3 regions of the Paenibacillus sp. E222 genome follow, and region 1 is predicted to be linked to each of the others. Evidence: riboswitches for the same ligand, from Rfam matches in the RefSeq annotation. Region 1 holds a riboswitch; each other region holds the start of a gene.
The links. Region 1 has a riboswitch for S-adenosylmethionine ahead of mmuP (S-methylmethionine permease). Riboswitches for the same ligand answer to the same signal wherever they lie in the genome.
Positions count from the first base shown of each region.

Region 2: linked by a shared signal. The riboswitch ahead of HW560_RS11025 (methionine ABC transporter ATP-binding protein) and the one ahead of mmuP (S-methylmethionine permease) in region 1 are both predicted to bind S-adenosylmethionine.
Region 3: linked by a shared signal. The riboswitch ahead of metA (homoserine O-acetyltransferase MetA) and the one ahead of mmuP (S-methylmethionine permease) in region 1 are both predicted to bind S-adenosylmethionine.

Region 1 covers NZ_CP058552.1:2,190,118-2,193,401, forward strand. Annotated here, with positions in the region: gene HW560_RS09685 (spore germination protein) at 1-253, shown strand, start outside; gene HW560_RS09690 (Ger(x)C family spore germination protein) at 250-1,452, shown strand; SAM riboswitch class I at 1,550-1,652, shown strand; gene mmuP (S-methylmethionine permease) at 1,747-3,159, shown strand; gene mmuM (homocysteine S-methyltransferase) at 3,137-3,284, shown strand, end outside.
Region 2 covers NZ_CP058552.1:2,470,117-2,473,400, forward strand. Annotated here, with positions in the region: gene HW560_RS11015 (COX15/CtaA family protein) at 1-617, shown strand, start outside; gene HW560_RS11020 (Cthe_2314 family HEPN domain-containing protein) at 839-1,567, shown strand; SAM riboswitch class I at 1,699-1,840, shown strand; gene HW560_RS11025 (methionine ABC transporter ATP-binding protein) at 1,967-3,001, shown strand; gene HW560_RS11030 (methionine ABC transporter permease) at 3,002-3,284, shown strand, end outside.
Region 3 covers NZ_CP058552.1:6,591,790-6,595,073, forward strand. Annotated here, with positions in the region: gene HW560_RS29150 (aminotransferase class I/II-fold pyridoxal phosphate-dependent enzyme) at 1-530, opposite strand, end outside; gene metA (homoserine O-acetyltransferase MetA) at 555-1,472, opposite strand; SAM riboswitch class I at 1,707-1,831, opposite strand; gene corA (magnesium/cobalt transporter CorA) at 2,285-3,220, shown strand.

The DNA of each region.
Region 1 (3,284 bases):
TTTCTCTACGTTTACCATTACCCATTATGCCGCTTCTCTCGGATGTTCGCAATTGTTTAAGAAAAAGCAGCTGTCTTGGATGATCATTTTGCTTCCCATCATTTACATCATTGCTATGTTACCGGATAATGCGAACGACACGTTCAAACTGGGAGATGCGGTCGGGAATGTGTCCATTTATCTGTTTGGTGTCGTACCGTTATTACTTTTACTGTTGAGCATGATCCGAAAAAAAGGAGGGAAACACAATTGAGCAGATTCAGAAGACAATTAACCATTGGGTTATCGGGGTTGCTGCTAATGTTTACCTCAGGATGTTGGAGCAGTAAAGAGATTGAAGATCTAAGCGTTTATGTGGGTGTGGGACTGGACGTGGCTGAGGAATCGAAATTTGAAAAGAGTATTAATGAACAAGGAGGCCATTATCCCAAAAACAACAATTTAACGGCTACCGTACAGATTGTTCCACGAATCGGCCCCAAACAGGATACTCAAAAAGGCACAGGTGCTTCCGAAGGGCAATCTTTTTTGAATGAAAGGTTGACTGGAGATTCCCTGTTTCAGATCTTTCGTCAGTTTGCTCTAAGAAGAGACCGTCCACTCATTGGTCATCATTTAAAGGTCATCGTTGTTTCTCATGAGTTGTCCAAGAAATATAGTTTGGAGCAGCTGCTTGACTTTATTTTGCGTGATAATGATATCCGCCCCAGTTGTCTGGTTTTAGTAAGCCATGGAACAGCTCACGAAGCTCTTAGTTCTATAGAGCCGGGAGAAGTTCCGGCCTTTTATTTAAAGGGAGTGGTAGGGAATTCGTACCGTTCCAACAAGATCCTTCCTCCTGTGTCTCTTGCGAAGCTTGACGGGAAAATGCAGTCCGGGTCAAGCTTTTTGTTGCAGAATGTCCTTACAGCCGAGGGTGAGCATAAATTCTCAGGGGCAGGGATCTACAAAGGAGAGACGAAAAAATGGATCGGCTCTATAAATCAGATTGAACTCGAAGGATTGTCATGGATCACAGGGAAGGCCCAGCAAGGAGCTGTTAAATCATACGCTCCACCCAATGGCCATACGGTAACCTATGAAATCAAGTCTACCAAGAGTAAAATCATACCACTGGTTCAAGGCAACAACATCTCTTTTCATGTAAAGATTGAATCAGAAGGCCAACTCATGGAAGATTGGAGTTCCCCGGAAATCCCTTCAACGGACAAGTATATTCGTAAATTGGAGATACAGTTTGCGGATACAATCAAAGAACAAATACAGCAGGTTATGAATAAAATGCAGCGTACCTATCGGGTGGACGTGGCCGGATTTGGTGAAGAGCTGAGGATCAAATATCCGAAGGTGTGGAAAAAAGTGAAAAAAGATTGGGATGAAACATTCAGTCACGTTCCCGTAACCTATGATGTGAAACTGAATATTAAAGATTCTGGATCATCGACGGATTAATCACAAGGAATAAGATTCTCTTTACTCTACAAAGTGGATGATGATATTTAATAGTTGACACAAACATGATAGATCGCTATATTTATAAAAAATCATTTTCTTATCCAGAGAGGTGGAGGGACTGGCCCTTAGAAACCTCAGCAACAGATCTGAAGGATACTGTGCTAATTCCAGCGGGTGAACAGCCTGATAGATAGGAGCGTTTGTTTTTATTTGTCAGTAACGGCGCACTCTTCAGGAAGAGTGTGTCTTTTTGTTTTGTTGTTTTCTGGATGAAGAAGTAGGGGAGCAGGCATGAATAACAACAAAGATACGGGGCATTTTCAGCGTAAAATGCAGGCACGGCATGTAGTTATGCTCTCACTCGGTGGAGTCATCGGTACAGGGTTATTTCTAAGTTCGGGCTATACCATCCAGCAGGCAGGACCGATCGGTACTATTCTGTCTTATCTGATCGGAGCGATTGTCGTCTATCTGGTCATGCTCTGTTTAGGTGAACTTTCTGTTCATATGCCAGAGACAGGGGCGTTTCATAGCTATGCGGCAAAATACATCGGACCAGCAACAGGATACACAGTAGCCTGGTTGTATTGGCTAACCTGGACGGTTGCCCTCGGTTCCGAATTTACAGCGGCCGGGCTGTTGATGCAGCGCTGGTTCCCTTCAGTGAATGTTTGGATCTGGAGCGCATTGTTTGCGCTTATGATCTTCCTGTTCAACGCGCTGACTGTCAAATTTTTTGCGGAATCGGAGTTCTGGTTTTCCGCAGTTAAAGTCCTTACAATTGTAGTCTTCATTATTCTTGGGGGCGCAGCCGTATTTGGTATTATTCCAATGGCAGATTCGGAACCTGCACCGTTTCTATCCAATATTACAGCATCGGGTTGGTTCCCCAATGGGGCTACTGCGATACTAATGACGATGCTTGCCGTAAACTTTGCGTTCTCGGGTACCGAATTGATTGGGATTGCTGCCGGGGAAACAGAGAATCCGGAGAAGACGATTCCAAAAGCGATCCATACCACACTGTGGCGTTTAATTATCTTTTTCATCGGAACAATTGTCATTCTCTCGGCACTGCTTCCGATGTCGGATGCGAGTGTGCTCGAAAGTCCGTTTGTGGCGGTCATGGAGCGGGTGGGAGTACCCTATGCAGCAGACATTATGAACTTTGTTATTTTGACGGCGATTCTGTCTGCGGCTAATTCGGGGTTGTATGCATCTTCACGGATGCTCTGGTCTCTGGCTGATAAAAAGACGATCTCCCCATGGTTTGCCACATTGACCAAACGTGGTGTGCCGCTGAATGCGCTCTTGATCAGTATGGTTGGGGGCGGTCTGGCTTTGCTGTCCAGTATCATTGCGCCAGGTACCGTATATATTACACTGGTTTCCATTTCAGGTCTGGCTGTTGTTGCGGTATGGATGAGCATCAGTGCTTCACAGTATATGTTCCGCAGACAGTATATCCGGGAAGGACATGCGGTCAAAGATCTGGTCTACCGCACACCACTGTACCCGGCGGTACCGATTATTTCATTTATATTGTGCCTGGCTTCATGTATAGGCATTGCTTTTGACCCGACACAGCGAATAGCGCTGTATTGCGGAGTTCCATTCATTGCAGTGTGTTACGCAGTTTATTATCTGACAGAACGTGTGAATAAGAAAAGAGGACAAGTACATGACGCAAGTACAACAGACTAATCCCATAGAACAGATTCTGCGTGAGTATCCGGTCATGATTCTGGATGGGGCGCTGGCAACCGAACTGGAACAGCATGGCTGTGATCTGGATGATCCGCTCTGGTCTGCACGTGTGTTACTGGAGA
Region 2 (3,284 bases), 280 kb from region 1:
GGGCTTTTGCCGTCGTATTCTCCCAATCTTCCGCAGTCATGGCACTGCATTTCGGGTTTGCCTTAATCGCTTTTGCCAGCTCCTTGATGATGGCGCTTGGTATTCGGCAGGAGGCTCGCCATGGTGGATTGGAACGACTGAATCGATATCCGCGAGTCAGCAAAGGGTTCCGAAATCTGGTATGGTTTTCCACGATCTATACGTACCTCGTGGTATATACTGGAGCATTTGTGAGCCATACGGATTCTGCTGGAGGCTGTTCAGGCTTTCCGCTCTGTAACGGGCAGATTATTCCTGAGCTCTCGGGAGGCGTAGCTGTTGCTTTTGCTCACCGGGTGGCGGCTGTTTCATTAGTAATCGTCATTGCAATTCTCGGCCATTTTGCGTATCGCAAACATCCGGATAACACGGAATTAAGAGCGCTCGGCGTCATTTCTGTTGTACTGGTTTTATTGCAAGTGGTCATTGGTTTTGGACTGATGCTCACGATGAACCGTCCGGAAGTGTATATGTTCGTGGCGCTGGCGCATATGCTGGATATTGCCATTTTGTTCGGCGTATTAACTTATATGAGTTTCCTGGTGTATAAGCTGCATCGGCCCGTTAACCGGTTCTAATCTATATCCGAATTATTGTAGTTCAGGGGATGAATCCAGTGAAGTTCACCATCCGATGATGTACATCATTGGACAGGTGAACTTTGTTTGATGTCAGGCGTGTCAGGGCACCCTATTGTAAGCAGCGGTCATACGTTTACTCTGATTCCGATTTTGTTTAATATGATGAATTATTATTATTATTATTTTATGATCTGCAGAGTGGAAAGAGGAGGCTATATATGCTGCGAACGTTGCTGGGTGAAAAGCCACGTAAGAACGAAGGCATACTTAAGGACGCGATGGAGGCGATGGCGGATACGCTTGAGCTATTTCAGCGACAGATGCATGTGGACCATGATCCTACCCATGATTTTCGTAAACTGTATATATGGACCCAGGGACTGATCTCTTCGCTGGATGAACTGGAGCAAAGCTGTTTTGCAGCTTCCCATTTCCGTCAGAAAGTCAAAGCGGGCTCTACGGATGATATGACATTACCAGAAAAAGCAGAGTATGCCCGTTACGTCTATTTCTATAAGGATGGCTTCATCCGATGTTTTGCCATTCTGGATAAGTTAGGTACAGTGTTGAATGAAATGTTTGAGCTGAACACAACCAATGTTAAAACACATTATTCTTACTTTACCGTATTAAGACAGTTCGGATATGACAAGCAGCATTATGTTCTTGCCAACGAACTCATCCAGATTAAAGATTCCTACCGTGAGCCAATGAGCAAATTACGTAAACGACGAAACATGGAGATTCATTACATGAATTCCGAAATGCAGGATGATCTGTGGCAGCTACACCAAACTTTGCAGGGGAAAGTGAAGCTGGAGGACCTGGATCAGCATCTTTTGGAACTCCGCGAGGGCGTAGACATGGTATGTAAGACGTTAAAAGCAGCGTACGGCTACATCAACAAGAAGTGGCATAAGCAGGGAGTGGCTCAACCGCCAAAGTGATTTGAATTGTAATATTTGCCTTTGACAAATCGGAATACTTGGATTATACTGAGTTCCTGATTGACAGTTAGATGGAATTAACATTTATGACATTAACATTATAACTACTACTGAACTTATAAATTAAATATTTCTTATCGAGAGCGGCGGAGGGACAGGCCCGATGAAGCCCGGCAACCGATTTATAACTGCATGACAGCTGTGTCATACTTTATAGATGTTAGGTGCTAATTCCTACAAAATGGTGCAGGGCACGATTTTGGCAGATGAGAAGGTATAATCTTTCACGTGAAGAGCCCTTTTTGTTTCTGCAAAAGGGCTCTTTTTTTGTACGATGAAGGGGAGTTTTCCTTTCATTCGGGTAAAGATACATGTAGGCAGTGGGAAGGAGCAGTAATTTTGATTGAATTAAAAGGTTTAACCAAGACGTACGGTAAAGGTTCAAAAAGTACGACGGCCTTATCGGAACTAAATTTGAATATCCGCAAGGGTGAAATATTTGGAGTTATCGGTCATTCCGGTGCAGGCAAGAGTACATTGATCCGTTGTATCAATTTGCTCGAACGCCCCACGGCAGGCGAGGTTTGGGTTGATGGTATCAACCTAACCGATCTCAATAAGTCCGATTTGCAACAACAACGGCGTAAGATCGGCATGATTTTTCAACACTTTAATCTGTTATCCTCAGCTACGGTATATGATAATGTGGCTTTTCCTTTGAAGCTCGTTAATACGCCCAAGGCTGCCATTGATCGGAAAGTGAAGGAAATGCTCGCATTGGTTGGGCTGGAGGACCACAGCAATAAATATCCGGCCCAGCTGTCAGGCGGACAGAAGCAAAGGGTCGGTATTGCGAGAGCACTCGCGAGTGATCCGAACGTGCTGTTGTGTGATGAGGCCACATCGGCACTTGATCCCCAGACAACCGATTCGATTCTGAAGTTATTGCTGGATATCAATGAAAAGTACAACCTCACGATTGTGCTAATCACCCATGAGATGCACGTGATCCAGAATATCTGTGATCAGGTGGCGGTTATCCATCAGGGAGGCATCGTGGAGCAAGGGCCGGTGACGGAAGTATTCCTCAAGCCACAGCATGCCATTACGCGTGACTTTATAATGCGGGACCATGAGGTTGGAATTGCATTGGAAGAGACCGCTCTGGCGAGTGCAGATGTCTCATTACAGACGGACGGAGCTTCTAAGCTTGTGAAAATATCCTTCCTGGGCAATAAAACCTATGAGGCGATTTTGTCCAGAACGGTTCGTAAAACAGGAGTGGATTTCGCCATTTTGCAAGGCACCATTTCAACCATCAAACAAGTTCCCTATGGACAGCTGACCGTTCGGTTCGAGGGACAGTCAGATGAGATTAATCTCACCATTAAAGAGTTAGTGGATCAGGGACTTGATGTGGAGGTGCTTCGTTAAATGGATTTTTCAACGGTACGTTGGGAAGAAATCGGTAAGGCTTCGATTGAAACACTGCAAATCCTGGGAGCATCGGGCTTGTTCACGATCATCATTGGTCTGCCGCTAGGCGTATTGCTGTTTATGACGGCAAGGTCGGCTTCGATCCAGTCCCAAGTGGTGTACACGATATTATCGTTCATTGTAAACATTCTGCGCTCAGTGCCATTTATCATTTTGATTGTTGCACTCATTCCGTTTACGCGTTCACTGGTCGGCACAGCTACAGGAGTGCTGGGTGTCA
Region 3 (3,284 bases), 3.1 Mb from region 1:
GTATTATCCACAATGGTCAGCAAGTTGTGGCTCTTGGCCCAGGAGCATACCGCTTCCACATCCGTAATCATCATTAATGGATTGGTTGGTGTCTCAATAAATACCGCTTTTGTATTCGGCTGACGAATACTTTCCAGAGCTGCCAGATCATTGGTATCGACGTAACTTGCCGTCACACCAAATCTAGATAGGATGCGCTCTAGCAAACGATACGTTCCGCCGTACAGATCCAGCGATACAATCAGATGATCCCCTTGTCCAAATAAGGCGAAAATCGTTTGCAAGGCAGCCATGCCGGAGCTACAGGCAAATCCGGCGTCACCGGATTCCAACGCTGCCGCTGCTTCTTCCAACACTTTACGGGTTGGATTGGTCGTACGAATATAATCAAATCCCGTGCTTTGTCCAAGCTTGGGGTGGCGAAACGCAGTGGATTGATAGATCGGAAAATTAATGGCGCCTGTTACCGGTTCATTGATAGACCCAATTTGGGCCAATCGGCTTTCGATTTTCAACTTGTTGTCTTCCATTGCAGCATCCTCCTGTAATGTCGATTAGATTTGCGGACCAATATCGTAAGGTGTCTCTTGATACACATAGTAATTGAGCCAATTAGAGAATAATAAGTTTGCATGTGCCCGCCAAGTAGCCGGGGGAACACGGGAAGGATCGTCATTCGGGAAATAATGTTTAGGCAGCGCAATGTTCATGCCTTTAGCTGCATCCCGGTCATATTCCCATTTCAATGAAAGCGGATCATACTCGGCATGTCCGGTTGCAAAAATCTGTTTGCCGTCTTTGGTAGCAACCAGGAAAATTCCTGCTTCCTCAGACTCAGCCAATATTTCAAGGTTATCATTTTTTTCAATATCTTCACGGCGCACTTCCGTATGGCGGGAATGCGGAACGTTGAATACTTCATCAAATCCGCGCAGCAGCTGCACATTGGATCTGTTGATCGTATGTGAGAATACACCGAAACATTTTTCATCCAGCGGAACTTTGGGAACTCCGAAATGATGGTATAAACCCGCTTGGGAAGCCCAACATATATGCATAGTCGAAGTCACATTGGTTTTGGTCCATTCGAAGATCTCCTGGATTTCTTTCCAGTAGTTCACGTCTTCAAAGTCCATTTGCTCTACAGGAGCGCCTGTAATGATCATGCCGTCAAAGCGGCGGTGTTCGATCTCATCAAAGGTTTTGTAGAACAAGTCCAAATATTCCTGCGATGTGTTTTTGGACGTATGAGACTTCGGATGAACCAGAACGATATCTACCTGAATGGGTGTGTTACCCACCAGACGAAGCAATTGTGTTTCTGTCGTTTCCTTTGTAGGCATCAGGTTTAATATAGCGATACGCAGCGGACGGATATCCTGCTTATAAGCGGATGTCTCGTCCATGACAAAGATGTTCTCTCCTGCAAGTACTTCCTTGGCAGGCAGTGTGTCTGGAATTTTGATTGGCATGGTGGTTCTAACTCCTCCTTGTGCATAAATAGATGCAGCCACTGCAGGTGCGATACGCTTCGCATCCGTACAGTTATAGGCTGCCATGAGCTTGCCTGCAGGCGCTGAATTGCAACCACATTGCTGTCGGCAGGCTCAAGTTCCTTAGCGAAAATCACTGCTGAGAAGTCGGTGCATATAACAAAGACCTTCCTCGGATTCCGAGAAAGGTCATATGTAAATAGATATGCGCCTCTCTCATCTCTCAGTTACAACAGTGTCACTCGGACACTTGGTCGCTGCAAGAATTAGCACCGTGCGGTATACCGCCGGTTGCCGGGTTTCATCGGGCCAGTCCCTCCACCTACTCTTGATAAGATTTCGCTTTATTCAATTGTAAAAACTAGTGTGGTTCACCCTTTACTTTAAGACATTAATCCCCTCACGTCAAGGTGTAGTTCTATGCATGTTCCTCAGGATCGGAACCGTTCATCATCCGTTGTCATACACTGCTCCAGGGCGCGAAATCGACACATTTTTGCGCTTGAAAGGACCCTGTACCAGCGGTATACTAGACAAGTGTTATAAACCCTTATGTGAGAGGTGACATATTCAATGGATGGCGACCCGAGGCCTGACTGGCAGCCGAATTCCGACAAACTGCATAGAGAATTGATATCAGCATGCCGGCAGCGGGACGTTACTTCCGTTTGATTATAGAGCGAACGCAGTCCTGACTTCCAGGCTCCGCTGCCGACCGGCTGATCTGTTCTTTTTGCGCCCATATTGATGAAATCCGCCCATTTGGCGGGTGCAGAAGGAGTAGATGAATAATGAAAATCCGGTTGGTAAACAACGGTGTATTTATTCCGGTGGACGACATTCAGCAGGCGCTGACTCCACCAGCGGAAGGATTTTACTGGATTGATGCGGACGTAGACGATTTGGCGGTACTTCAACCCCTTTTCATGATGCATGATCTGGCCGTGGAAGACTGTTTGAGTGACGAAGAACAACGTCCGAAGATTGAAATTTATGAGAGCCATTATTTTATTGTTATTAACAGCATTCGTTTCGATGATGAAGAGATTTTCTTACGTGCCGTCAACCTGTTCCTTGGCAGACACTTTATTATCAGTGTGACCAAACAGAAAGTCAGCGAATTGCGGACATTGAAACCAATCCTGTGGGAACAGGAAATCAGTACACCGGATAAGCTGCTCTATCTGCTGGTTGACTTGATTGTTGATAATTATTTTACCGTCGGTGACCGAATTGAAGCCCGCATCGAGAAGCTGGAAGAAGACATTCTGATGCATACCAAAAAGTCTCACCTGAATGAGATTATCGGGTTGCGCAGTGAGATTTTATGGCTGAAGAAAGTGCTGGGGCCTCAGAAAGAGGTCATTAACACACTCAATAAAAAAGATCTGCGTCTTATTGATGATCAACTGCAGAAGTATTTCAGTGACATTTATGAGAATGCTGTGAAAATATCTGAAACCTTTGAGACTTATCGCGACTTGATGGGGAACTTGCGAGAAGCTTACCAATCCAGTATCGCCAATAGGGCGAATGAGATCATGCGTGTGTTCACCGCCATTACCACGGTGTTCATGCCGCTGACCGTGATCACTGGTATCTATGGGATGAACTTCACGAACATGCCTGAGCTGAACTGGAAGTATGGTTATTTTGTGGTCATTGGCCTGATGGTTACACTGGGCCTGAGCATGTTCTTTATTTTCCGCAAAAAAGATTGGGTTTGAAATAGCAAAAGACGAAGCGCTCCACATCTGGAGAAACGCTTCGTCTTTTTTTAAATTTATTCTA